Regions from separate parts of the Streptococcus sp. 116-D4 genome, predicted to be linked through region 4. Evidence: predicted binding sites of a transcription regulator. Region 4 holds the regulator's gene; each other region holds the start of a gene.
What was found. The regulator Rex, encoded in region 4, represses fermentation and respiration genes when NADH is low (regulators of the CRP and FNR family bind a similar motif). The targets are predictions, from matches to a motif close to TTGTGAANTANTTCACAA.
Positions count from the first base shown of each region.

Region 1: UKS_RS00980 (zinc-dependent alcohol dehydrogenase family protein) is a predicted target of Rex. The motif match lies at 4,599-4,616, and genes of this name have one in related genera.
Region 2: UKS_RS04650 (formate/nitrite transporter family protein) is a predicted target of Rex. The motif match lies at 3,743-3,760, and genes of this name have one in related genera.
Region 3: adhP (alcohol dehydrogenase AdhP) is a predicted target of Rex. The motif match lies at 1,620-1,637, and genes of this name have one in related genera.

Region 1 covers NZ_AP021887.1:188,939-196,505, forward strand. Annotated here, with positions in the region: gene tgt (tRNA guanosine(34) transglycosylase Tgt) at 54-1,196, shown strand; gene UKS_RS00970 (acyltransferase family protein) at 1,297-3,114, shown strand; gene nagA (N-acetylglucosamine-6-phosphate deacetylase) at 3,380-4,531, shown strand; gene UKS_RS00980 (zinc-dependent alcohol dehydrogenase family protein) at 4,694-5,752, shown strand; gene UKS_RS00985 (DUF1033 family protein) at 5,904-6,269, shown strand; gene comGA (competence type IV pilus ATPase ComGA) at 6,346-7,287, shown strand; gene comGB (competence type IV pilus assembly protein ComGB) at 7,235-7,567, shown strand, end outside.
Region 2 covers NZ_AP021887.1:911,263-918,829, reverse strand. Annotated here, with positions in the region: gene truB (tRNA pseudouridine(55) synthase TruB) at 1-113, opposite strand, end outside; gene UKS_RS04660 (DUF2130 domain-containing protein) at 124-1,398, opposite strand; gene UKS_RS04655 (O-acetylhomoserine aminocarboxypropyltransferase/cysteine synthase family protein) at 1,493-2,773, opposite strand; gene UKS_RS04650 (formate/nitrite transporter family protein) at 2,921-3,718, opposite strand; gene UKS_RS04645 (class A sortase) at 3,861-4,595, opposite strand; gene gyrA (DNA gyrase subunit A) at 4,595-7,063, opposite strand; gene UKS_RS04635 (L-lactate dehydrogenase) at 7,258-7,567, shown strand, end outside.
Region 3 covers NZ_AP021887.1:247,221-254,787, reverse strand. Annotated here, with positions in the region: gene UKS_RS01320 (NCS2 family permease) at 1-423, opposite strand, end outside; gene UKS_RS01315 (Cof-type HAD-IIB family hydrolase) at 697-1,509, shown strand; gene adhP (alcohol dehydrogenase AdhP) at 1,734-2,753, shown strand; gene UKS_RS01305 (PTS sugar transporter subunit IIB) at 2,988-3,977, shown strand; gene UKS_RS01300 (PTS mannose/fructose/sorbose transporter subunit IIC) at 4,003-4,806, shown strand; gene UKS_RS01295 (PTS system mannose/fructose/sorbose family transporter subunit IID) at 4,830-5,741, shown strand; gene pepC (aminopeptidase C) at 6,083-7,417, opposite strand; gene UKS_RS01285 (pseudouridine synthase) at 7,524-7,567, opposite strand, start outside.
Region 4 covers NZ_AP021887.1:1,139,596-1,147,162, reverse strand. Annotated here, with positions in the region: gene UKS_RS05885 (formate--tetrahydrofolate ligase) at 1-974, shown strand, start outside; gene pcrA (DNA helicase PcrA) at 1,137-3,428, shown strand; gene radC (RadC family protein) at 3,471-4,151, shown strand; gene UKS_RS05870 (gamma-glutamyl-gamma-aminobutyrate hydrolase family protein) at 4,148-4,837, opposite strand; gene UKS_RS05865 (redox-sensing transcriptional repressor Rex) at 4,855-5,496, opposite strand; gene UKS_RS05860 (DUF4649 family protein) at 5,585-5,794, opposite strand; gene UKS_RS05855 (DUF1831 domain-containing protein) at 5,802-6,149, opposite strand; gene UKS_RS05850 (cysteine desulfurase family protein) at 6,154-7,269, opposite strand; gene UKS_RS05845 (ribose-phosphate diphosphokinase) at 7,279-7,567, opposite strand, start outside.

The DNA.
Region 1 (7,567 bases), 950 kb from region 4:
CTTGGGCGCAAAGTAAGAACTGGGACTGTCTTTCCCAGCTTCGGAGGTAAAAAATGTCGGATTCACCAATCAAATACCGTTTGATTAAAAAAGAAAAACACACGGGAGCTCGCCTGGGTGAGATTATCACACCACACGGAACCTTCCCAACGCCTATGTTCATGCCAGTTGGTACTCAGGCAACTGTCAAAACACAGTCGCCAGAAGAGTTGAAGGAGATGGGTTCGGGAATTATCCTGTCAAACACTTATCATCTCTGGCTTCGTCCAGGAGATGAACTCATCGCTCGCGCAGGTGGTCTTCACAAGTTCATGAATTGGGACCAGCCTATTTTGACAGATAGTGGTGGTTTTCAGGTTTATTCTTTAGCAGATAGTCGCAATATCACAGAAGAAGGGGTAACCTTTAAAAACCATCTTAATGGTTCCAAGATGTTCCTATCACCAGAAAAAGCTATTTCTATTCAGAATAATTTGGGCTCAGACATCATGATGTCCTTTGATGAATGCCCCCAGTTTTATCAACCATACGACTACGTTAAGAAATCAATCGAGCGTACCAGTCGTTGGGCTGAGCGTGGTTTGAAGGCTCACCGTCGTCCACATGACCAAGGTTTGTTTGGAATTGTGCAGGGGGCTGGATTTGAAGACCTTCGTCGCCAATCGGCTCATGACCTTGTCAGCATGGACTTCCCAGGCTACTCTATCGGAGGACTAGCAGTTGGAGAAACCCACGAAGAGATGAATGCAGTTTTGGACTTTACGACCCAACTGCTTCCTGAGAACAAACCTCGTTACTTGATGGGAGTAGGAGCGCCAGATAGCTTGATTGATGGTGTTATTCGTGGGGTCGATATGTTCGACTGTGTCTTGCCAACTCGCATTGCTCGTAACGGAACTTGTATGACCAGTCAGGGACGTTTGGTTGTAAAAAATGCCCAGTTTGCTGAGGACTTTACGCCACTGGATCCTGAGTGTGATTGCTACACATGTAAGAACTATACACGCGCCTACCTTCGTCACCTGCTCAAGGCTGATGAAACCTTCGGTATCCGCTTGACGAGCTACCATAACCTTTATTTCTTGCTTAACCTGATGAAGCAAGTACGACAAGCCATCATGGATGACAATCTCTTGGAATTCCGTGAGTATTTTGTTGAAAAATATGGCTATAATAAGTCAGGACGCAATTTCTAAAATGGAATTGATATAAGCTAAAAATCCTAAGTTTTCTCTTGGGATTTTTCTTCTTTTTTTGATAGAATAAAGTGTATAATGAAAGGGAGAATAAACTCGTATGCGCATTAAATGGTTTTCCTTGATTAGGATTACAGGTTTACTACTGGTACTCTTGTATCATTTCTTTCAGACTATCTTTCCTGGAGGATTTTTCGGGGTAGATGTCTTTTTCACGTTTTCAGGCTTCCTGATTACGGCTCTACTCATCGAAGAATTTTCTAAAAATCATGAAATTGATTTGGTTGGATTTTTTAGGAGACGCTTTTATCGTATTGTGCCACCTGTGGTTTTGATGGTCTTGGTAACCATGCCCTTTACTTTTCTAGTTCGGCAAGATTATGTGGCTGGAATTGGGGGTCAGATTGCGGGTGTCTTAGGCTTCATGACCAACTTCTATGAACTACTAACAGGTGGGAGTTATGAATCACAGTTCATTCCTCATTTGTTTGTTCATAATTGGAGCTTGGCTGTTGAGGTGCACTACTATATTCTTTGGGGATTGGCAGTTTGGTTCTTATCCAAAAAGGCTAAATCAAATGGTCAGTTAAAAGGGATGGTCTTTCTTTTATCTGCTGCGGCCTTCTTGATTAGTTTCTTCTCCATGTTTATTGGTAGTTTTCTAGTAACTTCCTATTCTTCTGTATACTTCTCTAGTTTAACTCATGTCTATCCATTCTTTTTGGGAAGTGTGTTAGCAACTACTGTAGGCGTTCGTCAGACGACTTCCCTCGTCAAGCAGTTGGATAAAATTTGGGATTTACGCAAGACCCTGTTGATTTTTGCAGGAGGTTTTGGCTTCTTACTTATTTTGACCTTCTTTGTCAAATTCACTTATCTTTTTGCCTATCTTATTGGCTTCTTACTCGCCAGTCTGGCAGCCCTTGCTATGATACTGGCGGCGCGTGTCTTACATGAAAAGACTCCTAATGTGCAGGAGCCAAAGATTATTAGCTTTTTAGCAGATACTAGCTATGCAGTTTATCTCTTCCACTGGCCTTTCTATATCATATTCTCACAGTTGACATCAAATCTTTTTGCTGTGTTACTGACTTTGCTTTTTTCTTATGGATTCGCTAGTCTATCATTTTATGTGTTGGAACCGTGGATTGCAGGAAAGAGTACACCTATTATACAGGCCCTTCGTCGCCTGCCTTATATCCATACAATCTTTGCAGCAAGTACTGGAATTTTGGCCTTTATTGTCTTCTTAGTGACTTTCTTGGCACCACAAGTGGGAGCATTTGAAACAGACTTAACTGTCAATGGATTGAAGCAAGCTGCAACAAATATTAGCCAGACCAAGGTGATGGCAGAACGGGCAGATGCGGACAGTTTGGGAATTGCTGATGGAACTATGTTAATTGGTGACTCGGTGGCTTTAAGGGCAAATACTGCACTACAGACAGCCCTTCCTGGAGCACAGCTGAACGCGCAGGTCAGCAGGACAACCAAGACCGCCAATGAAATCATGCTAAATAATAGCCAAAATAAATTTCTACCAAAGATGGTGGTTATTGCAACAGGTGTGAATAATCCTGAAAATTACAAGGAAGATTGGGACAGTATCGTGAAAAATCTTCCTAAGGGCCATCATATGATTTTAGTGACTCCTTATGAGGGGGATAAGACAAAAGAGACTTATGCAATCGTTGAGAAGTCGGCTGCCTATATAAGAGAATTGGCAGAGAATACACCTTATATCACAGTTGCTGATTGGAATCAAGTCGCTAAGGAACATCCAGAAATCTGGGTAGGTACAGACCAAGTCCATTTCGGAAGTGACACTAGCAAAATTGAAGAAGGAGCTAAATTGTATGCGGATACGATTGCTACAGCTTTACAAACAGCCCAAGACAAGCCAGTTAAATCAAAATAACTTGTATTAAAAAGAGAAGAGTTGGAGAAATCCAGCTCTTTTATACTCTTTGAAAATCTCTTCAAACCACGTCAACTTCATCCACAACCTCAAAACAGTGCTTTGAGCAACCTGCGGCTAGTTTCCTAGTTTGCTCTTTGATTTTCATTGAGTATTAAAATATCTCTAGAAAATAGGTCTATACCATTTACAAATAAAAAAGAAAGGTTTATAATATAATTGACATAATAAATTGTAGAATCAATCTTTTAAGGAGGTTAACATTATGCCTAACTATATTAAAGCGGATCAGTTTTTCTACCCACACGGAGTTCGTCGTGGTGGTTACTTGGAACTTGTGGACGGTAAGTTTGGAAAACATGTCGAGCAGATTCCTGAAGGAGCTGAGGTGATTGACTATACAGGTTATAGAATTGCTCCAGGACTTGTAGATACCCACATTCATGGATTTGGCGGTGTGGATGTTATGGACAATAATATCGAAGGAACCCTTCATACCATGAGTGAAGGATTGCTTAGTACAGGTGTCACCAGCTTCTTGCCAACCACTTTGACATCAACTTATGAGCAATTGCTTGCGGTAACAGAAAATATCGGTGCTCGTTACCAGGAAGCAAGTGGCGCGAAGATTCGTGGAATTTATTTTGAAGGGCCTTATTTCACAGAGAAATATAAGGGAGCTCAAAACCCTGTCTACATGAAAGATCCTCGCATGGATGAGTTTCGTGCTTGGCAAAAAGCAGCTAATGGTTTGCTTAATAAAATTGCCCTTGCGCCAGAACGTGAAGGTGTAGAAGACTTTGTTCGTACAATTACGGGTGAAGGAGTGACCGTTGCTCTTGGACACTCAAATGCGACTTTTGATGAAGCTAAAAAGGCAGTAGATGCTGGAGCGAGTGTTTGGGTACATGCCTACAATGGGATGCGTGGGTTGACTCACCGTGAACTAGGTATGGTGGGGGCTATGTATGAATTGCCACATACTTACGCAGAGTTGATCTGTGACGGTCACCACGTAGATCCAAAGGCCTGTGATATTTTGCTCAAGCAAAAAGGAACTGAAAATATTGTCCTTATCACAGACTGTATGACAGCGGGTGGTTTGGAAGATGGAGACTACATGTTGGGAGAATTTCCAGTAGTGGTTGCCAATGGAACTGCACGTCTCAAATCGACAGGTAACTTGGCAGGTTCTATCCTCAAACTCAAAGACGGTTTGAAAAATGTGGTTGAATGGGGCATTGCGAATCCGCATGAAGCCGTCATGATGGCTAGCCTCAACCCAGCAAAATCTGTTCATATTGATGATGTCTGTGGCCAAATCCGTGAAGGCTACGATGCAGACTTTATCGTACTAGATAAAGATTTGGAATTGGTAGCAACCTATCTAGATGGTGTGAAACGTTATCAAGCATAAGAGAGAAAGCAGAAGTTAGAGATTAGCTTCTGCTTTTTTATCTATATTACTTTACCGGTAAATAAAAAAGTTAAAAAAATCACAAAAAATCTTGAAGAAACAAATGAAAAGGCTTACAATTACATTATAAATAGAACAAATAAAAAAACGGAGGAATGCTTTATGAAAGCCTATACTTATGTTAAACCAGGACTTGCTTCTTTTGTTGATGTTGACAAACCAGTGATTCGCAAGCCAACAGACGCTATTGTGCGTATCGTAAAAACTACTATTTGTGGTACAGACCTCCATATTATCAAAGGGGATGTTCCTGCTTGCCAAAGTGGTACCATTCTTGGTCACGAAGGGATTGGGATTGTTGAAGAAGTTGGAGAAGGAGTTTCTAACTTCAAAAAAGGTGACAAGGTCTTGATTTCTTGTGTCTGTGCCTGTGGTAAATGCTACTACTGTAAAAAAGGAATTTATGCCCATTGTGAAGACGAAGGGGGCTGGATTTTTGGTCACTTGATTGATGGTATGCAGGCTGAATATCTACGTGTCCCTCATGCAGATAACACTCTATACCATACTCCAGAAGATTTGTCAGATGAAGCTTTGGTTATGCTATCAGACATTCTGCCTACTGGATATGAAATTGGTGTCTTGAAAGGGAAAGTAGAACCTGGTTGTAGCGTTGCGATTATTGGTTCAGGACCAGTTGGACTGGCTGCACTTTTGACAGCTCAGTTTTACTCACCAGCCAAATTGATTATGGTTGACTTAGACGATAACCGCTTGGAAACTGCTGTATCATTTGGTGCGACTCACAAGGTTAATTCTTCAGACCCTGAAAAAGCTATTAAAGAAATTTATGATTTAACAGATGGCCGTGGTGTAGACGTAGCTATCGAAGCTGTTGGTATTCCTGCAACATTTGACTTCTGTCAAAAGATTATCGGTGTAGACGGAACAGTTGCCAACTGTGGTGTGCATGGTAAACCAGTTGAATTCGATTTAGACAAACTTTGGATTCGCAACATCAATGTAACAACCGGTTTGGTATCTACAAATACAACTCCACAATTGTTGAAGGCACTTGAAAGTCATAAGATTGAACCAGAAAAATTGGTAACCCACTATTTTAAACTCAGTGAAATTGAAAAAGCCTATGAAGTCTTCAGTAAGGCAGCAGACCACCATGCAATTAAGGTCATTATCGAAAACGATATCTCAGAAGCTTAAGTAATAAAAACATTTTGGAACATAAGCCAATAGAAATTCAGTCATCTATCAGATGACTGAATTTTTTATCTGAAAAACAAGAAATGAGCATATTTCTTTTCTTGTTTGGCGGAATTGGTTATAATATACGGTACAAAGGAATTGAATGAATATGTATCGTGTTATAGAAATGTATGGAGATTTTGAACCCTGGTGGTTCCTAGAAGGTTGGGAAGAAGATATTGTAGCAAGTAGAAAATTTGACCAGTATTATGATGCTCTCAAATACTACAAAACTTGCTGGTTTAGATTGGAGAAAGAATCCCCTCTTTATAAAAGTAGAAGCGATTTGATGACCATTTTTTGGGATCCAGAGGACCAACGCTGGTGTGACGAATGTGATGACTATTTACAACAATACCATTCTTTGGCTCTTTTGCAGGATGAGCAGGTTATCCCAGATGAAAAATTACGCCCAGGCTATGAAAAACAAACAGGTAAGGAAAGGCACCGTTCTTGCCGTATGCAATTAAGATAGAGAAAAAGTAACTTTTTTGGAGTTGCTTTTTTTATTTTCCCAAATCTTTGCGAATAGTATAGGTGAGGAGGTAAGTATGGTTCAAGAAATTGCACAAGAAATCATTCGTTCGGCCCGGAAAAAAGGGGCGCAAGACATTTATTTTGTCCCTAAGTTCGATGCCTATGAGCTTCATATGAGGGTGGGAGATGAGCGCTGTAAAATCGGTTCTTATGATTTTGAAAAGTTTGCGGCCGTCATCAGTCACTTTAAGTTTGTAGCGGGTATGAATGTTGGGGAGAAGAGACGTAGTCAACTTGGTTCCTGTGATTATGCCTATGACCAGAAGATAGCATCTCTACGCTTATCTACCGTGGGTGATTATCGAGGACATGAGAGTTTAGTTATTCGCTTGTTGCATGATAAGGAGCAGGACTTGCATTTTTGGTTTCAGGATATTGGAGAACTGGGCCAGCAGTACAGGCAACGTGGTCTCTATCTCTTTGCTGGCCCAGTCGGAAGTGGCAAGACGACCCTGATGCACGAATTAGCTAAATCCCTCTTTAAGGGACAGCAAGTCATGTCCATCGAGGATCCTGTCGAAATCAAGCAGGACGACATGCTCCAGTTGCAGCTAAATGAAGCCATCGGACTAACCTATGAAAATCTGATAAAACTTTCCTTGCGTCATCGTCCAGACCTCCTGATTATCGGAGAAATTCGAGACAGCGAGACGGCGCGTGCAGTGGTTAGAGCTAGTTTGACAGGTGCGACAGTATTTTCAACCATTCATGCCAAGAGTATTCGAGGTGTTTATGAACGCCTGCTGGAGTTGGGTGTGAGTAAGGAGGAATTAGCAGTCGTTCTGCAAGGAGTCTGCTACCAGAGATTAATCGGGGGAGGAGGAATCGTTGACTTTGCAAACAAAGACTATCAAGAACACCAGCCAACTAGCTGGAATGAGCAGATTGGCCAGCTTCTTAAAGATGGACATATCACAAGCCTTCAGGCTGAGACGGAAAAAATTAGCTACAGCTAAGCAAAAAAATATCATTACCTTGTTTAACAATCTCTTTTCCAGCGGTTTTCACCTGGTAGAGACCATCTCCTTTTTAGATAGGAGTGCTTTGTTGGACAAGCAATGTGTGACCCAGATGCGCACGGGCTTGTCTCAGGGGAAATCATTCTCAGAAATGATGGAAAGTTTGGGCTTTTCAAGCGCTATTGTCACTCAACTATCTCTAGCTGAAGTTCATGGGAATCTTCATCTGAGTTTGGGAAAGATAGAAGAGTATCTAGACAATCTAGCCAAGGTCAAG
Region 2 (7,567 bases), 230 kb from region 4:
TCCAAGGTCCCACCATGACCAATCTTCTTGGTTCTCAAAATCTTACGCAGTTTAAAAACCGCATCATGCGAGGTCATCCCCGCTTCTTTTTTTAAGTTGATAATACCATTCATTTTTGCTTTCTTACTCCCCCTTCAGAGCTTCAAATTTTGCTTTCATGGTTGGATTTTTTCGAGTCAATTTTTTAACAGAGACATCTTCCAATTTGTTGTTAGCTAGACGGAGTTGGTTTTCGGATGTGGTTAGGAACTTTTTGACCTCTTCCATGCGTTTGATAGCCTTATCGATTTCATCGATTGCTTTACCAAAGTTGGTAGAAGCAGAGTTGTAGTTTTTGGCAAAAGCTAGCTTAAAGGCATCCAAGTCTTCCTCAAAATGCGTAATATCGATATTCTGCTCCCGAACTAAAGCCAACTCCTGCTTGTATTTTAGGGAATTAAGCGCCGCATTTCGCAAAAGCCCAATCAACTGAATAAAGAATTGAGGACGAACCACATACATCTTTTCATACTCGTGGCTGACGTCAACAATCCCTGTGTTAAAGTAATCATTATCTGCCTCAAGCATAGTCACCAAAACCGCATATTCACAGTTCTTTTCACAACGATCCTTGTCCAATTCCTTGTAAAAATCTGCATTCTTGTGCTTCTTCTCTGTTCCATCTGCTTCGTTTTTCATCTCAAACATGATGGAAATGATTTCGACCCCATTTTCATCACTCTCACGGAAGATAAAGTCTCCCTTGGACCCACGCGCAGAGACCTTGTTATCTTTCTCAAAGTAGGCATTTGGAAAGGCAAAACTGCGGACCTTGTTAAACTCACTCTCTGCATAGTGTTCCAAGCTTTCCCCGATAGCTTTTGTAGATTGTTGTGCCTTGAAATTCTTGTAAAATTCGACTTGTTCACTGGCTGCCTTGAGTTGAGCTTCGTAGTTTCGCTTAACTGAAGTCATAGACAGTTCGTTTTCTTTTTCTTGTAAAAGAAGCTGATTTTTGACCTGATCCCGTTCTTTTTCTAGGTCAGAAAGGGTCTTTTGTAGTTGATTTTCATGCTCCAAACGCAAGGTGGCCAATTTGTTTTCCAAGGCCTGTACTTCCTTGTCCTTTGCCAATAAAGCCTGATGACTTGTCTGTTCAACCTCTTTCTTGGCCAATTCTTTTTCTGCATCAAAGTTTTGGATTTGACTCTGTAATTGCGCAATTTCTTGGTCCTTTTGAGCTAGTTTAGACTGTTGCTCATTCATGGCTTTTTGCTCAGCCAAAGCCAATTCCTGTCTCATCCTATCGTGTAGTTCCTTATCAAACTCTGCCGTTCTTACTTGAGACAAGAGTTCAGCATACTGACTCTCATTTACTGTAAAGACTTCCCCACAGTTGGGACATTTGATTTCGTTCATATCGTTCCTCTTTCTAGACTTCTTTATCCATTATATCATGCCTGAGGGAAAATCAAAAACAGCGAGTTGAACCCCACTGTTTATATCTGTTACTTTAAATTTTTTCTAAGGCCAAACGCAAATCTTCAATCAAATCTTCTACATTTTCAAGACCGATTGACAAACGAATTTGGTTTGGTGTGATACCTGCTGCTTCTAGATCTTTTTCTGACAATTGACCGTGAGTGGTTGTAGCTGGATGAACCACAAGTGATTTAGCATCTGCCACGTTTGCAAGGTCAGAGAAGATTTCTAAATGATCAATTACCTTGCGAGCTTCTGCCTCCCCACCTTTGACATGGAAGGTAAAGATTGAACCCACACCTTTTGGTAAATATTTCTCAGCCAAGGCATGATATGGACTATCTGCCAATTTTGGATAGTTAACTTTTTCTACCTTAGGATGGTTGACAAGGAAATCAACAATTTTCTCTGCATTTTGCACATGACGTTCGACACGAAGTGAAAGGGTCTCCAGTCCTTGAAGCAAGAGGAAGGCATTAAAAGGCGACAAGGCTGCACCTGTATCACGAAGCAATTGAACACGGACAGCGATAATAAAGGCTGCTGCACCCACATCGCGAGTATAGCTCAAATTGTGGTAGCTTGGGTCTTCCTCAACAAATTGAGGAAATTTACCTGAAGCCGCCCAGTCAAAACGACCACTATCAACAATCACTCCTCCAATAGTCGTACCATGCCCACCGATAAACTTAGTCGCAGAGTGAATGGCAATATCTACGCCGTGAGAAAAAACGTTAATCAAATAAGGTGTTGCAAAGGTATTATCTGAAACGAGCGGAATCTGGTGTTTATGCGCAATCTCAGCCAATTTTTCCAGGTCTGGAATGTTAATCAAGGGGTTACCCAAGGTTTCAATCAAGACAAGCTTTGTATTGTCATTGATAGCTGCTTCTACTTCTTCCAAATTATCCACATCGACAAAGGTTGTTGTGATCCCATAACGAGGAAGGGTTTCCTTCAAGAGATTGAAGGTTCCACCGTAAATAGTTGATGCTGCCACTACATGATCACCCGCATGAGCAAGAGCCAAAATCGTATAAGTCACTGCGGCCATACCTGATGCTGTTGCAAGAGCTCCCACACCACCTTCAAGGGCAGCGATTCTTTCTTCAAATGCTGCTGTTGTCGGGTTGGTGATACGGGTATAGATATTCCCTGGTTTTCTCAAGGCAAACAGATCCGCACCTTCCTGCGTATCATCAAAAACAAAGGATGTTGTTTGATAAATCGGAACTGCACGTGACTTGGTAGCTGGATCCACAACTTGACCAGCATGTAGTTGCAAAGTTTCAAATTTAAAATCACGAGTCATAAAAAGACCTCCAAATAGTTTGATTAAGGATATTGTAGCACCTTAAGGTATAGTTTACAAATAACAGTTTTCTATGTTTTGATATAAGAAATAGCTATTACTCTATTTTAAAAATGAAAAAAGCACGACTCAATCGTGCTCATTTTCTTAATCTACATAAGTGTCTTCATTTTTATTGAGGAAAGCATATGGAAGACCCATCAAGAGGCCTCCTCCGATAAAGTTTCCAATGAAGGTTACCCCCCAGTGACGAAGCATATTTCCAATACCGAAGTTAGCAATTGAATCCGCAGCAACACTGAATTTTACAATCGCAAAAGAAGCAAAGTTCGCAGCAATGTGTTCGTTTGTTAAGAATACAAACATGTAAATCGCTGATAAGACAAGCCAAAGTTTGGCGCCACCGTCTTTGACCAAAACAAATGAAAGAATGGCAATATTTACGAAAATATTTGCCAAAATCGCTTCAAGTAAGATCAATTCATTTGAGCGGCCTAACTTCATCTCAACAACACCTGAAATAAAGCTATCATGAGTCAGATGTGCATAGGCTGCCGAATGAGCAAAACCCCAACCTGCTATCAAAGCTCCGATAAGGTTGAACAAGGTACAATAAAGTAGAATCTCAGCTGTTTTTCTCCAAGAGATTTTTTTCAAGAAACTACCAGCAGTCAAAAACATCATGTTTGATGTTACCAACTCGGCATTCAAGAAAACAATGTAGGCCAAACCCCAAGCGAAGACAAAGGGGAAGAGAAAACGTCCACTACCTGGTGCGATTTTATTAATCAAATCAGCCCCAACTGCACCAGCAGCTGTACTAAAGGTTAAGAATGCACCTGCGAACATGGAACGAATCGCATACTTAAATTTGCTTTGACTATAAAGACTTTCTTTCTTCTTACAAGCAAATTCAATCTTTGAGATAAATTCTGAAGAAACCATAATAAACTCCTAAAAATTTTTTACCTGATAATTATATCACAAACTTTAGTTTTTAGAAAGCGTTTTCTATGTTTTATAACCCTTTATTTTGAAACTCTATCTATAAAAAAAACAGTAAAACCTAAGATTTTACTGATTTGTATTAATAAAATTGTTTATATGGTTGACTGAAAGCTGTTAGAATTTCATCAGATGTTTGTGAATAGTCTTTTGTTTCTTTCAAATCGCCTTTTACAATAATACGTTCTGTAGCAGCAAGGTCTTCACAGGTTACTAATGTAATCTCATTTACCCCATCTCTATCATCCACTTCATCAACACGATCCGGTGTAACACGTTTGACTTCACGTATTTCATAAGTATAAACTTTATTTTTATCCGTTAGATAAATCTTCATACCATTTTTAGCGTTATCCAAAGGAGAAAATAACATTTTATTAGCATTATTGACACCAAAAATATGATGACTAGCTAAACTATAATTTCCTTTCCCCATCACTTGATCGCGTTTCATCGTACCAGCACCATAGAAAAGATTGACATTATCAAGCCCTTTAAAAATTGGCAAATTCATTTCTAATTCAGGGACAGCAATTCCACCGATAACAGGCAATTTTTGCGAATCCCATTGTGAGGATAAGACAGCTTCTGACGAGATAGCTTTTACGGAATCAAAGTCAAAATTACCTTCTGTATCTTGATTTTCTTCCAATTTTTCTTTTGATACCTGGCTGACTTGGTATTTATTGGTATTCCAAACCATGAACATATCACGAATTTTTGAATTGAAAATCAAAGCTATTGACAAGATGATTAAGAATCCTGCCAAGATATTGATTAGTAAATTTTTTCTGTTTATTTTCTTTTTATGAGACATTATGCTTTACCTTCTGTTTCGTTTTCTGTTCCAACTTCTTCTTTTTCTTCCGCTGAAACCGTAGTAAAGGTTACAATTTTGGCATCTTGGTCCAGGCGCATTACTTTAACTCCCATAGTTGAGCGACCTGTTTCTGAAATATTAGCAACGTTAGTTCGAATCATGACACCTGTATCAGTGATAATCATCAAATCTTCATCGCCTTTAACGGTCATAAGACCAGCAAGGGAACCATTTTTTTCAGTAATTTTAGCAGTTTGCATCCCTTTACCACCACGACCTTTTGTTGGATATTCAGTCGCAACTGTGCGCTTACCATATCCCTTTTCTGTGATGATAAGAACCTCGTCCTGGTCTGTAATCACACTAGCACCAACAACTGTGTCTCCGTCACGAAGGTTGACACCTTTCACACCAGTGGCGATACGACTCATCCCACGAACGGCTGATTGATTAAAACGAACTGAATAACCAAACTTGGTACCAATGATAATATCTGTATCTTCTTCTGTTAGTAAGACATTAATCAATTCATCTTCATCTTTGAGGTTCAGTGCTTTAAGTCCATTTTGACGAATGTTAGCAAACTCCTTAACGCTGGTTCTCTTCACAATACCATGACGAGTTGTGAAGAAGAGATAAGCGTCATCACTACGTTCAGATTCAACATTGATGATGGTCTGAATACTTTCACCTTCATCCAATTTCAAAAGATTAACTATTGGTAATCCCTTAGCAGTACGGCCATACTCAGGAATTTCATAGCCTTTCAGGCGATAGACGCGTCCTTTATTTGTAAAGAAAAGTAGATGATCATGGGTACTAGTTGACACTAACTCACGAACAAAATCGTCATCCTTAACACCTGTACCTTGAACACCACGGCCACCACGTTTTTGAGCAGTGAATTCTCCTTGGTCCAAACGTTTAATGTAACCCTTGTTAGATAGTGTAATTAAGACATCTGATTCTTCGATCAAATCCTCATCTTCGAGGCTTAAGACTTCACCGATCATCAATTCCGTACGACGTTGGTCGCCAAACTTACGCTTGACTTCGTCTAATTCATCTTTGATGATTTGAGAAACACGTTCAGGCTTAGCTAGAATATCTGTTAAATCCGCAATCAGAGCCAAAAGATCATCATACTCAGACTGAATCTTATCGCGTTCCAAACCTGTCAAACGACGAAGACGCATATCAAGAATGGCTTGACTTTGACGTTCAGAAAGCTTAAACTTACTCATCAGCTCAGCTTGTGCTTCCGCATCCGTTTCACTAGCACGGATGATACGAATCACTTCGTCGATATGGTCTAGCGCAATCAAGAGACCTTCTAAAATATGCGCACGGGCTTCTGCCTTTTCCTTATCAAAACGAGTACGACGAACAACCACTTCTTTTTGGTGCTCAATATAAGCATCCAAAATCTGACGAAGGGACAAAATCTTGGGTACACCATTTTGGATAGCAAGCATATTGAAACCAAAATTGGTTTGCATCTGGGTCATCTTGAAGAGGTTATTGAGAATAACATTGGCTGAGGCATCGCGCTTAACTTCGATAACAAATCGTACCCCTTCACGGTTTGACTCATCACGCACTGCTGTAATACCATCAATGCGTTTTTCCTGAACCAAACGAACAATATGCTCATGCACCTTTGTTTTATTAACCATATAAGGAAATTCTGTTACAACGATGCGCTCACGGCCAGTCTTAGTTTCTTCGATTTCAGTACGAGAACGAAGGACAATAGAACCTTTACCTGTTTCATAGGCCTTATGGATACCTGATTTCCCCATGACAAGAGCACCAGTTGGAAAATCTGGACCAGGCAAGACTTCCATCAAGTCCTTAGTAGTCACTTCAGGATTGTCCATAACCAATTTGACTGCATCAATGGTTTCTCCCAAGTTGTGAGGCGGAATGTTGGTTGCCATTCCAACAGCAATACCAGTTGCTCCATTAACTAAAAGATTTGGAAAACGTGCTGGCAAGACCAAGGGTTCTCGTTCATTGCCATCATAGTTATCAACGAAATCAACTGTGTTTTTATTGATATCACGAAGCATTTCCAGAGCAATCTTGCTCATACGTGCCTCAGTATAACGCTGGGCGGCAGCACCGTCTCCATCCATAGAGCCAAAGTTCCCATGTCCGTCGACAAGCATGCAACGGTAGCTCCACCATTGCGCCATACGGACCATGGCTTCGTAGATAGAAGAATCCCCGTGTGGGTGGTACTTACCCATGACATCCCCTGTAATACGAGCAGATTTTTTATGAGGTTTGTCTGGAGTAACACCCAATTCATTCATTCCGTACAGAATCCTACGGTGAACGGGTTTCAAGCCATCTCGAACATCAGGAAGGGCCCGCGCTACGATAACACTCATGGCGTAGTCGATAAAGCTAGTCTTCATCTCCTTTGTCAGATTGACATTCACTAAATTTCTATCTTGCATTAATAAATGCCTCATTTCACAATTTATAATTAACTATATTATACCATAATGTCCGCTATATTTCAGGTATCTAAAACCACTAAAACGTTTACATAGTGAACTGAAAGGCATATCCGTGACAAAGCTTTTTAAAAGTGATAAAATTGAAATAACTGGGGAAATCCCTGAATAAAATTAAGGAGATGTTTAGAATAATGACTTCTACTAAACAACACAAAAAAGTTATCCTTGTCGGTGATGGTGCTGTAGGTTCTTCTTACGCTTTTGCACTTGTTAACCAAGGAATTGCACAAGAGCTTGGAATTATCGAAATCCCACAATTGCATGAAAAAGCTGTTGGTGACGCGCTTGACCTTAGTCACGCCCTTGCCTTTACTTCACCTAAAAAAATCTATGCAGCTCAATACTCTGACTGTGCAGACGCTGACCTTGTTGTGATCACTGCAGGTGCGCCTCAAAAACCAGGTGAAACTCGTCTTGACCTTGTAGGTAAAAACCTTGCTA
Region 3 (7,567 bases), 890 kb from region 4:
AAAGACACCGATACCAGCTGAAATAGCTGAGCGAAGGGCGTTTGGAATCGATTCAATGATCATTTTACGAACATTTGTCAAGGTAATAACCAATGAGATAAGTCCACAGATGAAGACCATAGCTAGGGCTTCTTGCCAAGAATAACCAAGTCCAAATACGACTGTAAAAGTAAAGAAAGCATTCAGCCCCATCCCTGGCGCTTGAGCATAAGGTAAGTTAGCGTAGAAAGCCATCATCAAGGTACCCGCTACTGCACCAATAATCGTCGCTAAGAAGACACCCTGAGCAGGCATCCCTGTTTGTGAAAGCATTTGTGGGTTTACAAAGAGAATATAGCTCATTGCAAAGAAAGTTGTTAAACCAGCGAGAACCTCTGTACGAACGTCTGTACCGTTCTCTTTTAGTTTAAATAATTTGTCCATTATCAATCTCCTTTTAATTTTTACGAACAATAAGAGAATTATATCATTTATTATTCACTTTTTCAATATGTTTGTTTGATTTATCGAAGAAAATGATATAATTTAAATTTTGTTTCGACTCTGCTTTTCTACCTGCTTTTTGTTATAATAGAAGACATCTTATGCTCAATACAAATCAAAATGCAAACTAGGAAACTAGCTACAGATAGAAGCCGACTTGGTTTGAAAAGATTTTCAAAGAGTATTATCTGGAAAGACACTAGAAAGGTCCATATGACGAAAAAAATTATTGCAGTTGACCTAGATGGCACCCTGCTCAACTCAGACAGTCAGATTTCTGACTTTACCAAAGAAACCATTAAAAAAGTTGCTGAAAAAGGGCATCAGATTATTATTACGACAGGTCGCCCTTACCGCATGTCGAAAGATTTCTACCGTGAACTAGGCTTAGACACTCCTATGATTAATTTCAACGGCTCTCTCACTCATTTGCCAGACCAAGTTTGGAACTTTGAAAAGTGTTTGACGGTAGATAAAAAATATCTGCTAGATATGGTTCAACGTTCAGAAGATATTCAAGCCGATTTTATCGCTGGAGAATATCGTAAAAAATTCTACATTACAAATCCCAATGAAGAAATTGCCAATCCTAAACTATTTGGTGTAGAAGCTTTCCAGCCTGAAGATCAATTCCAAGCTGAGTTGGTAACCAAGGATCCTAACTGTATCCTGTTTCAGACCAGAGCCAGTGACAAGTATGCCTTGGCAAAAGAAATGAATGCCTTCTACCAGCATCAACTTTCTATTAATACCTGGGGAGGCCCACTCAATATCCTTGAGTGTACTCCAAAAGGAATCAATAAAGCCTTTGCTTTGGACTACTTGCTCAAGGTAATGAACCGCGACAAAAAGGATTTGATTGCCTTTGGAGACGAACACAATGACACCGAAATGCTAGCTTTTGCTGGAAAAGGCTATGCCATGAAAAATGCTAATCCTGAGCTACTCCCTTATGCAGATGAGCAAATTTCCTTGACAAATGACCAAGACGGGGTTGCCAAAACTCTGCAAGATTTATTCTTATAGTCCATTCTGACCAGCCTGTAAGCTGGTCTTTGTGCTCTTTTCACAGTCTCATCAACCAGTTAATCGATTGTTCTACTTTTTGCTTCCAAAACCTTGGAAAAGGCTTTCTTTTGTGATATAATTCACATATAAATACAAGAGAGCTCGTCATACTCGACTCTGTTGACACAAAATCAATCCAGTCCTGTTTCTCCTGCTCTCAGTTAATATCAAGGAGGATAGCTATGAAAGCTGTTGTTGTAAATCCAGAAAGCACTGGTGTTTCTGTTGAAGAAAAAGTACTCCGTCCACTTGAAACTGGGGAAGCACTTGTAGAAATTGAATATTGTGGTGTTTGCCACACTGACCTCCACGTTGCCCATGGTGACTTTGGTCAAGTACCAGGACGTGTTCTAGGACATGAAGGTGTTGGTATCGTTAAGGAAATTGCCCCAGATGTAAAAAGTCTTAAAGTCGGCGACCGCGTCAGCGTTGCTTGGTTCTTTGAAGGATGTGGAACTTGCGAATACTGTACAACTGGTCGCGAAACTCTTTGCCGTACAGTGAAAAATGCAGGCTACTCAGTAGACGGTGGTATGGCTGAACAATGTATTGTAACTGCAGACTATGCTGTTAAAGTTCCTGATGGACTTGATCCAGCCCAAGCTTCTTCTATCACTTGTGCTGGCGTAACTACCTATAAAGCTATTAAAGAAGCAAAAGTTGAACCAGGCCAATGGGTTGTCCTTTACGGTGCTGGTGGACTTGGTAACCTAGCTGTTCAATACGCTAAAAAAGTATTCAATGCTCATGTTATCGCAGTTGATATCAACAATGACAAACTGGCCCTTGCAAAAGAAGTAGGCGCTGACATTGTTATTAATGGCCTCGAAGTTGAAGATGTACCTGGACTCATCAAGGAAAAAACTGATGGAGGTGCTCATTCAGCTGTCGTAACTGCTGTGTCTAAAGTTGCCTTCAACCAGGCTGTTGACTCAGTTCGTGCCGGTGGTCGCGTAGTCGCTGTTGGTCTTCCTTCTGAAATGATGGAACTCAGCATCGTCAAAACCGTTCTAGATGGAATCCAAGTCATCGGTTCTCTTGTTGGAACTCGTAAAGACTTGGAAGAAGCCTTCCAATTCGGTGCAGAAGGTTTGGTAGTTCCAGTTGTCCAAAAACGTCCAGTAGAAGATGCCGTAGCCATTTTCGACGAAATGGAAAAAGGTCAAATCCAAGGACGTATGGTACTCGACTTCACCCACTAATCTAATAGAAACCTATTTTAAAAGTTGGAAGAAACTTCCAACTTTTTTATATTAAATTTTTAAATATGGCTTCAGGATTATCTCTCAAAAAACCGAATATGTCAACGCTTACAAAGAAAAGCTTTTTCTTTTTTTATGTTAAATAGTTGCTTTTTACATGAAAACGGTTTATACTTATTTAGTCTTAAAGTTTTCTTAAATGAAAACTAGAACAAAAAAGGAGGAATGACAATAATGAGTATCGGAATCATTATTGCGAGTCACGGCGAATTTGCTGCGGGTATTCATCAGTCAGGATCTATGATCTTTGGTGAACAAGAAAAGGTTCAAGTTGTAACCTTTATGCCAAATGAAGGTCCTGATGATCTATACGCTAAGTTTAATAACGCTGTTGCTGCATTTGACGCAGAAGATGAGGTTTTAGTTTTGGCTGACCTTTGGAGTGGATCTCCATTCAACCAAGCTAGCCGCGTGATGGGAGAAAATCCTGAGCGTAAGTTTGCCATCATCACAGGACTTAATTTACCGATGTTAATTCAAGCCTACACAGAGCGCCTCATGGACGCTGCTGCAGGTGTAGAAAAAGTCGCTGCGAATATTATTAAAGAAGCCAAAGATGGCATCAAAGCTCTTCCAGAAGAGCTAAATCCAGTTGAGGAAGTAGCAAGTGCTACAGCTGCTCCAGTTGCCCAAGCTGCTATCCCAGAAGGAACTGTTATCGGAGACGGTAAATTGAAAATCAATCTTGCCCGTCTTGACACACGTCTCCTTCACGGTCAAGTTGCAACTGCTTGGACTCCAGACTCAAAAGCAGATCGTATCATCGTTGCTTCAGATAGCGTAGCCAAAGACGATCTTCGTAAAGAATTGATTAAACAAGCGGCTCCAGGTAAAGTGAAAGCAAACGTTGTTCCTATCCAAAAACTAATTGAGGTTGCTAAAGATCCTCGTTTTGGTCAAACACATGCCCTTATCTTGTTTGAAACACCACAAGATGCCCTTCGTGCCATCGAAGGAGGCGTGCCAATCAAGACTCTAAACGTAGGGTCAATGGCTCACTCAACTGGTAAAACAATGGTCAACAACGTATTGTCTATGGACAAAGACGACGTTGCTACATTTGAAAAAATGCGTGACCTCGGTGTTGAATTTGACGTACGTAAAGTACCAAACGACACCAAAAAAGATTTGTTTGACTTGATTAAAAAAGCAAACGTGCAATAATCTATTTTATGAAAGGATTTTAAAGATGTCTATTATTTCTATGGTCTTAGTAGTCGCTGTAGCCTTCCTAGCAGGTCTTGAAGGTATCCTCGACCAATTCCAATTCCATCAACCAATCGTAGCTTGTACCCTTATCGGGCTTGTTACTGGTAACCTTGAAGCAGGGATTATCCTTGGTGGTTCTCTTCAAATGATCGCCCTTGGTTGGGCTAACATCGGAGCTGCCGTAGCTCCTGACGCTGCTCTTGCTTCTGTTGCTGCTGCCATTATCATGGTTCTTGGTGGCGACTTTACGAAGACAGGTATCGGTGTTGCCCAAGCGGTTGCTATTCCTCTTGCGGTTGCTGGTCTATTCTTGACTATGATTGTCCGTACACTCTCTGTCGGATTGGTTCACACTGCTGATGCTGCTGCTAAAAAAGGTGACTTCAAAGCAGTTGAACGTGCTCACTTTATCGCACTTCTTCTTCAAGGTCTTCGTATTGCAGTCCCTGCAGCACTTCTTCTAATGGTACCAACTGAAACTGTACAAAGCATTCTAAATGCTATGCCTGATTGGCTCAAAGATGGTATGGCTATCGGTGGTGGTATGGTTGTTGCTGTTGGTTACGCTATGGTTATCAACATGATGGCAACGCGTGAAGTATGGCCATTCTTCGCTATTGGTTTCGTCCTTGCTGCCGTGTCAGATATCACTCTAATCGGATTTGGTGCTATCGGTGTTGCTATCGCTCTTATCTACCTTCACCTTTCTAAAACTGGTGGAAATGGTGGCGGAGGAGCCGCAACGTCTAACGACCCAATCGGCGATATCCTAGAAGACTACTAAGATAAGAAAGGACTGAAAACATCATGACTGAAAAACTTCAATTAACTAAATCAGATCGTAAAAAAGTTTGGTGGCGTTCAACTTTCTTACAAGGTTCTTGGAACTATGAACGTATGCAAAACTTGGGTTGGGCTTACTCATTAATTCCAGCTCTTAAAAAACTCTACACTAAAAAAGAAGATCAAATCTCTGCTCTTGAACGCCATCTTGAGTTCTTCAACACTCACCCATACGTAGCCGCTCCAATCATGGGGGTTACTCTTGCACTTGAAGAAGAACGTGCTAACGGTGTTGAAATCGATGATGCTGCTATCCAAGGGGTTAAAATCGGTATGATGGGACCTCTTGCAGGTATCGGTGATCCAGTATTCTGGTTTACAGTACGCCCAATCCTTGGATCACTCGGTGCTTCACTTGCCCTTACTGGTAATATCTTAGGTCCAATCCTATTCTTCGTTCTTTGGAACTTGATTCGTATGTCATTCTTGTGGTATACACAAGAGATTGGATACAAGGCTGGATCAGAAATCACTAAAGATATGTCTGGCGGTATCCTTCAAGACATCACTAAAGGAGCTTCTATCCTTGGTATGTTCATTCTTGCTGTCCTTGTTCAACGTTGGGTAAATATTACATTTGCTTTCGATGTTGCCAAAGTTCAACTAGATGAAAAGGCTTATATCCATTGGGATAAATTGCCAGAAGGATATAAAGGTATCCAAGAAGCATTCGCACAAGTAGGACAAGGATTGTCTCAAACACCTGAAAAAGTTACTACTTTCCAACAAAACTTGGATATGTTGATTCCTGGACTATCAGGACTACTCCTTACTTTCCTTTGCATGTACTTGCTTAAGAAAAAAGTATCTCCAATCACTATTATCCTTGCACTCTTCGCAGTGGGTATTGTGGCACATGTTCTTCACATCATGTAATCAAGCAACCTAAAAGGAACCAGGTTCTAAACCTGATTCCTTTTTTTATGCTTTTATACTCAATGAAAATCAAAGAGCAAACTAGAAAGCTATCCGCAGGTTGCTCAAAGCACTACTTTGAGGGTGCAGATAAAACTGACGAAGTCAGCTCAAAACACTGTTTTGAGGGTGCAGATAGAACTGACGAAGTCAGCTAAAAGAACTGCTTTGAGGTTGTGGATAGAACTGACGAAGTCAGCTCAAAACACTGTTTTGAGGTTGTAGATAAAACTGACGAAGTCAGTAACATATACCTACGGAAAGGCGAAGCTGACGTGGTTTAAAGAGATTTTCGAAGAGTATTATTCTGCCAAGGCTCCCATTGGATCCCATGGTGCAAGCACAATTGGTTCTGCTTCATAGGCAACTCGTTCTTCTTCTGTTAGCAATTCTTTGCGGACAACAATCTGGTAGGTATATTCATCCATCCAAGCGTCTGAGGCAACAAAGTAACCATCGGTACCAACCTTGTCTCCCCAAGAGTTTTCAACCTTCCACTTAGTTGATTTCCCATTTTCATCCAAATCAACACCAGTCAAGACCATAGCGTGGGTCATCAAGCTTTCGCTGTAGTCCAAACGTCCTGCCTTGTCTTGAGTGAGTTGAATATCCATGCTTGATTCAAAGTCATAAACATCTGTCGCAAGGATTCCAGCTTTGCGGTTGCTGAGCTGACCAACATCTGAACCAAACCAAACAGTCTCTCCTGCCTGCATTTGGGCAATGGCCAATTCTTTCAAGCGCTCCATCGGCACGTTGATGTATCGAACTGCACGGCTACCAACGACATTGCCCAACATCTCAACTGTGTAAGATTTGCCGTAAGGCTTGTCAGCAGTTGGAGCATTGATCACAGAAACATAGTCTTCTAGTGGAAGGTCAACGTATTTCTTGTAAAACTCTTGTGGAGTGATGCCTTTTTCGCTTTGGTAGTTGTTATCCTTATCACGATAAGCAAAGTCGAATTGACGTGGTGGAAGTCCTAGTGACATAGCAAGGAAGTTAAAGATTTCTTGCAAGAGGTCTTCTTTTTTAGCTTGAACAGCTGCTTGATCTGCACCAGAAGCCAAGAGGTCACGCAAGATTTGAGCATCTTGACGAAGCAATTTGTTAAGGATGGCATTGAGCTCACGGCTACTGCTAGATGAAACAGATTCAGGATAAACTGACTTAGGCACGACACCGTATTTCTCAAAGAGGGCAACGACCATATCCCACTGACCACCATCTTGTTGAGGAGTTTGGAGTAGGAAACTAACCTTACGGCTCGTCAAGTCTTGGTCTGCGGTCGCAATGACTTGCTCCAAGAACCAGTTGGATTTCTCATACTTGTCCCAGAAAAAGGTGTGAGCTTGTGACAGTTCAAAGTTCTCCAATTTGTATTGTGAGATGAGTTTGTGGCGGAAAGTGTTGAGAGCAGCAAACATCCAGCAACGACCAGAAGCCTTCTGGTTAGTGACCTTGTCCTTAGTCAAATCAAGTGAGAAAACTGGTGTGTTGTCTACATGACTTTGACGACGCTCGAGGGCTGCAAAAATCCCGTTGTGGCTAGCAGCATTTTCGATAGCTTGGTATTTAACATTTGCTTCATAGTTGGCAAATAACTTATCTGTAAATGATTCTTGAATCGCGTTCATAGATTCCTCCTTTTATTCTACAGTCTATTATAACGCTTTTCACAAAGGAAGCAACCAAAAATCGAAAAAGGTAGAAATATTTCCCTACCTTTTCCTATTATCCAGTTTAGTGAACACTCTCAAGCAAGCCTTCTAGTTCTTCCTTGCTTA
Region 4 (7,567 bases):
TTTCTGTAGGTGATTTGCAGGTTGAAGGTGCCTTAGCTTTGATCTTGAAGGATGCGATTAAGCCGAACTTGGTTCAAACAATCTATGGAACACCTGCCTTTGTACACGGTGGTCCATTTGCCAATATCGCTCATGGATGTAATTCAGTCTTGGCAACAAGTACAGCCCTTCACTTGGCTGATTACACAGTTACAGAAGCTGGTTTTGGTGCAGACCTTGGTGCCGAGAAATTCCTTGATATCAAGACACCAAACTTGCCAACTTCCCCAGATGCAGTTGTCATTGTCGCAACCCTTCGTGCCCTTAAGATGAATGGTGGCGTGGCTAAGGATGCTCTTACAGAGGAAAATGTAGAAGCGGTTCGTGCCGGTTTTGCCAACTTGAAACGCCATGTTGAAAATATCCGTAAATTTGGAGTACCTGCAGTTATAGCAATTAACGAATTTGTATCTGATACAGAAGCTGAAATCGCAGCCTTGAAAGAACTTTGTGCCTCAATCGATGTTCCAGTTGAGTTGGCTAGTGTCTGGGCTGATGGCGCGGAAGGTGGAGTAGCTCTTGCTGAAACGGTTGTTAAGACTATTTCTGAAAATCCAGCTAACTACAAACGTTTGTATGACAATGACCTTTCTGTCCAAGAAAAGATTGAAAAAATCGTTACTGAAATCTACCGTGGTAGCAAAGTAAACTTTGAGAAGAAAGCTCAAACACAAATCGCTCAAATCGTTCAAAACGGTTGGGACAAATTGCCAATCTGTATGGCTAAAACTCAATATAGTTTCTCAGACAATCCGAATGCACTTGGAGCACCTGAAAACTTTGAAATTACCATTCGTGAATTGGTACCAAAATTAGGTGCAGGCTTCATCGTTGCCCTAACTGGCGATGTCATGACCATGCCAGGACTTCCAAAACGACCAGCAGCCCTCAACATGGATGTTGAAAGTGACGGAACAGTCCTAGGTTTGTTCTAGTATATTGAAATTGACTTTAAATGAGTTTGGAAATTGTAATCCAAGCTCATTTTTTATCTAGATATAAGAAGTCGTCTTCTACATGTAACCAGTCTAGGTAAAGATATTTTTCCTGAATTCTGATATAATAGAAATATTGACTTCAAGAGTAAGGAAGAGAAGATGAACGCATTATTGAATGGAATGAATGACCGTCAGGCTGAGGCGGTACAAACGACAGAAGGTCCCTTGTTAATCATGGCAGGGGCTGGTTCTGGAAAGACCCGAGTTTTGACCCACCGTATCGCTTATTTGATTGATGAAAAGCTGGTTAATCCGTGGAATATCTTGGCCATTACCTTTACAAATCAGGCTGCGCGTGAAATGAAGGAGCGTGCTTATAGCCTCAATCCAGCCACCCAGGACTGTCTGATTGCGACCTTCCACTCCATGTGTGTTCGTATTTTGCGTCGCGATGCAGACCATATTGGCTACAACCGCAACTTCACTATTGTAGATCCTGGTGAACAGCGAACGCTCATGAAACGCATTCTCAAACAGTTGAACCTGGATCCTAAAAAATGGAATGAACGAACTATTTTGGGGACCATTTCCAATGCCAAGAATGATTTGATTGATGATGTGGCTTATGCTGCCCAAGCTGGCGATATGTACACGCAAATAGTGGCTCAGTGCTACACTGCCTACCAAAAAGAACTGCGTCAGTCGGAGTCGGTTGACTTTGATGATTTAATCATGCTGACCTTGCGTCTCTTTGATCAAAATCCTGATGTCTTGACCTACTACCAGCAGAAGTTTCAGTACATCCATGTTGATGAGTACCAAGATACCAACCACGCTCAGTACCAATTGGTCAAACTCTTGGCGTCCCGTTTTAAAAATATCTGTGTGGTTGGGGATGCGGACCAGTCTATCTACGGTTGGCGTGGTGCTGATATGCAGAATATTTTGGATTTCGAGAAAGATTATCCCCAAGCCAAGGTTGTTTTGTTGGAGGAGAATTACCGTTCAACCAAAACCATTCTCCAAGCGGCTAACGAGGTCATTAAAAACAATAAAAATCGCCATCCTAAGAATCTCTGGACTCAAAACGCTGATGGGGAGCAAATCGTTTACTATCGTGCCAATGATGAGCAGGATGAGGCTGTATTTGTAGCTAAAACTATTGATGAACTTGGTCGCAGTCAAAATTTCCTTCATAAGGATTTTGCAGTTCTTTATCGTACTAATGCGCAGTCCCGTACTATTGAGGAAGCTCTGCTCAAGTCAAACATTCCTTATACCATGGTTGGTGGAACCAAGTTCTACAGCCGTAAGGAAATTCGCGATATTATTGCTTACCTCAACCTCATTGCTAACTTGAGTGACAATATTAGTTTTGAGCGTATTATCAACGAGCCTAAACGTGGAATTGGGCCAGGTACAGTTGAGAAAATCCGAGACTTTGCGAATATGCAAGACATGTCTATGCTAGATGCTTCAGCAAATATCATGCTATCAGGAATTAAAGGTAAAGCAGCCCAGTCGATCTGGGATTTTGCCAATATGATATTAGATTTACGGGAGCAACTGGACCAGTTAAGCATTACTGAGTTGGTTGAGGCTGTTCTAGAAAAAACAGGTTACATCGATATTCTTAATGCCCAAGCGACTTTAGAAAGCAAGGCTCGGGTTGAAAATATTGAAGAGTTCCTTTCTGTGACGAAAAATTTTGATGACGCCTCTGATGTGCCAGAAGAGGAAACTGGTCTAGACAAACTGAGTCGCTTCTTAAATGACCTGGCTTTGATTGCCGACACAGATTCAGGTAGTCAGGAGACATCAGAAGTGACCCTGATGACCCTGCATGCTGCCAAAGGTCTCGAGTTTCCAGTTGTCTTTTTGATTGGGATGGAAGAAAATGTCTTTCCGCTTAGCCGTACAGCTGAAGATCCAGATGAATTAGAAGAAGAACGCCGTCTGGCCTATGTAGGAATTACACGTGCTGAGAAAATTCTCTATCTGACCAATGCTAACTCACGCTTGCTTTTTGGTCGTACCAATTATAACCGTCCGACTCGTTTTATTAATGAAATCAGTTCAGACCTACTTGAGTATCAAGGTCTGGCTCGTCCTGCAAATACAAGCTTTAAAGCATCTTATAGCAGTGGTGGCCTTGCATTTGGTCAAGGTATGAGTTTGGCACAGGCTATCCAAGACCGTAAACGTGGTGCTGCCCCAAAATCTATCCAGTCAAGCGGTCTCCCATTTGGACAATTTACAGCTGGCGCAAAATCAGCGTCTAGTGAAGCAAATTGGTCCATTGGTGACATTGCTCTCCATAAGAAATGGGGAGAGGGAACTGTTCTGGAAGTTTCAGGTAACGGAGCTACTCAGGAATTAAAAATCAATTTCCCAGAAGTAGGTTTGAAAAAACTTTTAGCTAGTGTAGCCCCAATTGAGAAAAAAATCTAATTTTCCATCCTTCTCACGAATAATAAAGTGAGGAGGATTTTTATGTACAGTATTTCATTTCAAGAAGATTCACTATTACCAAGAGAAAGACTGGCCAAAGAAGGAGTAGAAGCGCTCAGTAATCAAGAGTTGCTAGCTATTTTACTCAGGACAGGAACACGTCAAGCCAGCGTTTTTGAAATTGCCCAGAAAGTCTTAAGCAATCTTTCAAGCCTAACGGATTTGAAAAAAATGACCCTGCAGGAATTGCAGAGTCTGTCTGGTATCGGTCGTGTTAAGGCCATAGAGTTACAAGCCATGATTGAATTGGGGCATCGTATTCATAAACACGAGACTCTTGAGATGGAAAGTATTCTCAGCAGTCAAAAGTTGGCCAAGAAGATGCAGCAGGAATTGGGCCATAAAAAACAAGAGCACCTAGTGGCGCTCTATCTCAATACTCAAAATCAAATCATTCATCAACAGACTATTTTTATCGGTTCAGCCACTCGCAGTATTGCTGAACCGCGAGAGATTCTTCACTATGCCGTCAAGCATATGGCGACTTCACTCATCTTGGTCCACAATCACCCTTCAGGAGCAGTAGCCCCTAGCCGAAATGATGATCATGTGACTAAACTTGTAAAAGAAGCCTGCGAACTGATGGGTATTGTCCTCTTGGACCATTTGATTGTCTCTCACTCCAGTTACTTTAGTTATCGTGAAAAGACAGATTTAATCTAAAGTTCATTAACGACATAGTCAAAGAGGTTTTTATCTTTGGGGCGATTTTCAAATAGTAATTCTGGGTGCCATTGGACACCGAGAAAGGCAGTATCATCTGTACTCATGACAGCTTCAATGATACCATCTTGAGGATCATGAGCCGCAATTTTTAAATTTGGTGCTAAGTCCTTGATACTCTGATGGTGGAAAGAGTTAATATGGGAAATTTCTCCATAGATTTCTCGAAGAACTGTATCAGGTTCTGTTACCAAGCGCTGGCTTGTGTACTCAGCCGAACAATCCTGCCAGTGGTCTTCGATATCTTGGTACAAAGTTCCACCCATGGCAACGTTAAAGAGTTGTGTGCCACGGCAGACGGAGAAAATAGGCTTTTTCTGGTTAATAGCTTCTTTGATGAGGGCCAGTTCGAAGATATCTCTTTGAAGGTGGTAGTCATCACTATCAATGGCTTTCGGTTCACCATAGAATTTTGGATCAACATTTTGCCCACCTGTCAAGATGAGCTTGTCAATTATACTGATATAGTGGCTAGCCATTTCTTGATCACCAATCGGTAGGATGATGGGAATCCCTCCAGCGTCTTTCACACCTTCAACAAAGCCTTTTGCTGCGTAGCTCAACATGATATCATCAACTGGATGAGTTTTTTCGTTTCCTGTAATCCCAATAACTGGTTTTTTCATAAAATGATGTTCGCTTTCTAATCCTTTTTTCGCATGAAGTAGAGGAGGGTTTGGAGTTCACTTGTCAAATCGACATATTGAACGACCACGTCTTTTGGTAAATGCAGATGGACTGGTGAAAAACTGAGAATTCCTTTCACGCCAGCATCCACCAAGAGATTAGCAACCTCTTGTGACTTGACGCTGGGAACCGTTAAGATCGCAGTCTTGACATCGGCATTCTTGATTTTTTCCTTGATTTGAGAAATCCCGTAAATGGGAATACCATCAGGAGTTTGGGTACCGACTTCAGGGTGGTCATCTAGATCAAATGCCATAATAATCTTCATCTTGTTACGCTCGTGGAAGCGGTAGTGGAGAAGGGCATGGCCTATATTACCAATCCCCACTAGCATGACATTGGTAATGGAGTTATCATTGAGCAAATCGGCAAAAAATGTCATCAGTTTTTTGACATCGTAGCCGAAACCACGCCGACCTAGTTCACCAAAATAGGAAAAATCACGACGTACGGTCGCTGAATCAATACCGATAGCTTCTGCAATTTGCTTAGAGTTGGCACGTTCAATCTTTTCTGCATGGAATCTCTTAAATATTCGATAGTAGAGAGAGAGTCTTTTCGCTGTAGCTTTTGGAATAGCAGACTGTTTATCTTTCACAAAATCACAACCTTTCTATTCTTCTATTTTATAGAAACATTGTGAAAAAATCAACAAAAACAAGAAAAAACTAAGAAAAATCTTAGTTTTAATGTAAAAAATCTGCATGTGATAGAAAACGGTAGAGGTCTCCGACCAGTCCTTGGTAAACTTCCTGCCCCTTAAAAGTCAGAGAAGTTACATAAAGTGTATCTGGCAGAGTCACACATCCTGACAGAGCCAGCATGAGAGCTTCATAGTCTTCATACTTGAGAGTGCGCTCTATATGATAGCTGTCTTTATAGGTCAGTTCAAACATATGGGCCCTATCTTTCAGATTTTATAAAGATACCACGTTCTACCAAGCTATCCATGAGGAAGTAGAATTTTTCCTGATGAATGTGGTGGTCTTCTGATTTGAAAATATCAACTAGACGTAGTCCAAACTTGTCGGTTATATTAATTTTAGCACCTGTAAGTTCCTTGTTAATAATGATTTTGAGTTGGAATCCCTCACCGCTGTTCGGAACTTTTTCCAAAAGGCGAGTCAATTCATAGTTACCAATCTTAGTCTCAAAAAAGGTGTTGTCCTTAAGGGTGAATTTTTTAACAGATGGGCTAAGAGTGTAGTCGTAAGGACAATTTTTTAACTGAATGGTTTTTTCAAATGCCATATGGCTAACCTCCGATAATTTCTTTTAAGGTTTTTGCGAGAGTTTGTAGGTCTTCAACAGTATTTTGTGGCGACAAACTGATCCGAACGGATTCCTTCAAGCGTTCTGAATTTGCTCCGTACATAGCTTCAAGAACATGGCTAGACTGGACAATGCCTGCAGTGCAGGCTGAGCCAGTGGAGATTGAAATTCCAGCCAAATCTAGACGAAGGAGTAAGAGGTCGTTTTTCTGACCAGGAAATCCAATATTGAGAACATAAGGGAGATGGTGGTCGCCTCTATTCAAGTAATACTGAACTCCCTCTAGCTCTGCCAGAAAGGCAGTTTCTAGATTTTGTACATGGTTGAAATGTTCTTCTTGTTGTTCTAGGTCCTCTTTTAGGGCTGCAACCATGCCTACGATGGCAGCTAAATTTTCGGTTCCTGCACGTTTTTTCTGTTCTTGGTCTCCACCATGGAGATAGGAATCAAAGTCCATGCTAGATGCGTAGAGAAATCCGATTCCCTTAGGACCATGAAATTTATGGGCTGAAGCAGTGAGAAAATCAATGCCCAATTCTTCTGGATGAATAGGGATTTTACCAATAGCTTGAACTGCATCGACATGATAGGCAGCAGGGTGTTGCTTGAGTATTTGGCCAATTTCAGCAATGGGCAGTAGGTTTCCTGTCTCATTATTGGCAAACATGGTAGAAACCAAAATCGTATCGTCACGTAAAGCCTCTTGAATTTGTTGGGCTGTGATTTCTTGATTTTCTGGTTGGATAATGGTTGCTTCAAAACCAAAGTGTTGAACCAAGTAATCAATGGTTTCAAGGACGGCATGGTGCTCAATGGCAGTTGTGATAATATGTTTTCCTTGTTCTTGATGACGAAGACAGTAACCAATGATAGCAGTATTGTTGCCTTCAGTTCCACCAGAAGTGAAGAAAATATGTTGAGGTTTTGTCCCCAGTAACTGAGCTAGCTCCTGACGAGCTTCTCGCAAGAGTTTTCCAGCTTGACGGCCATGACTATGAATACTAGAAGGATTGCCATAGGTTTCTTGCATAACCTCGGTCATAGCTAAAATAGCAACTGCTGACATGGGAGTCGTTGCAGCATTGTCCAAATAAATCAAAGAATCACCTTATTTCTTTTTGTTGTAGGCAAAGAGTGGGCTGACTGGTTTTCTTTCGTGGATACGGACGATGGCATCACCAATTAACTCACTAGCAGTGATGTAGCATACGTTTTTAGGAGTTTTTTCTTTTGTTGCTACTGAATCAGTCACAAGAATTTCTTTAATATTCGTATTGTCAAGAAGTTCAGCAGCTCCTTCGACGAAGAGACCGTGGCTAGAAACAGCATAAATTTCTGTAGCCCCTTCACGTTCAACAATTTTAGCAGCTTCAGAGAAGGTACGTCCTGTATTTAAA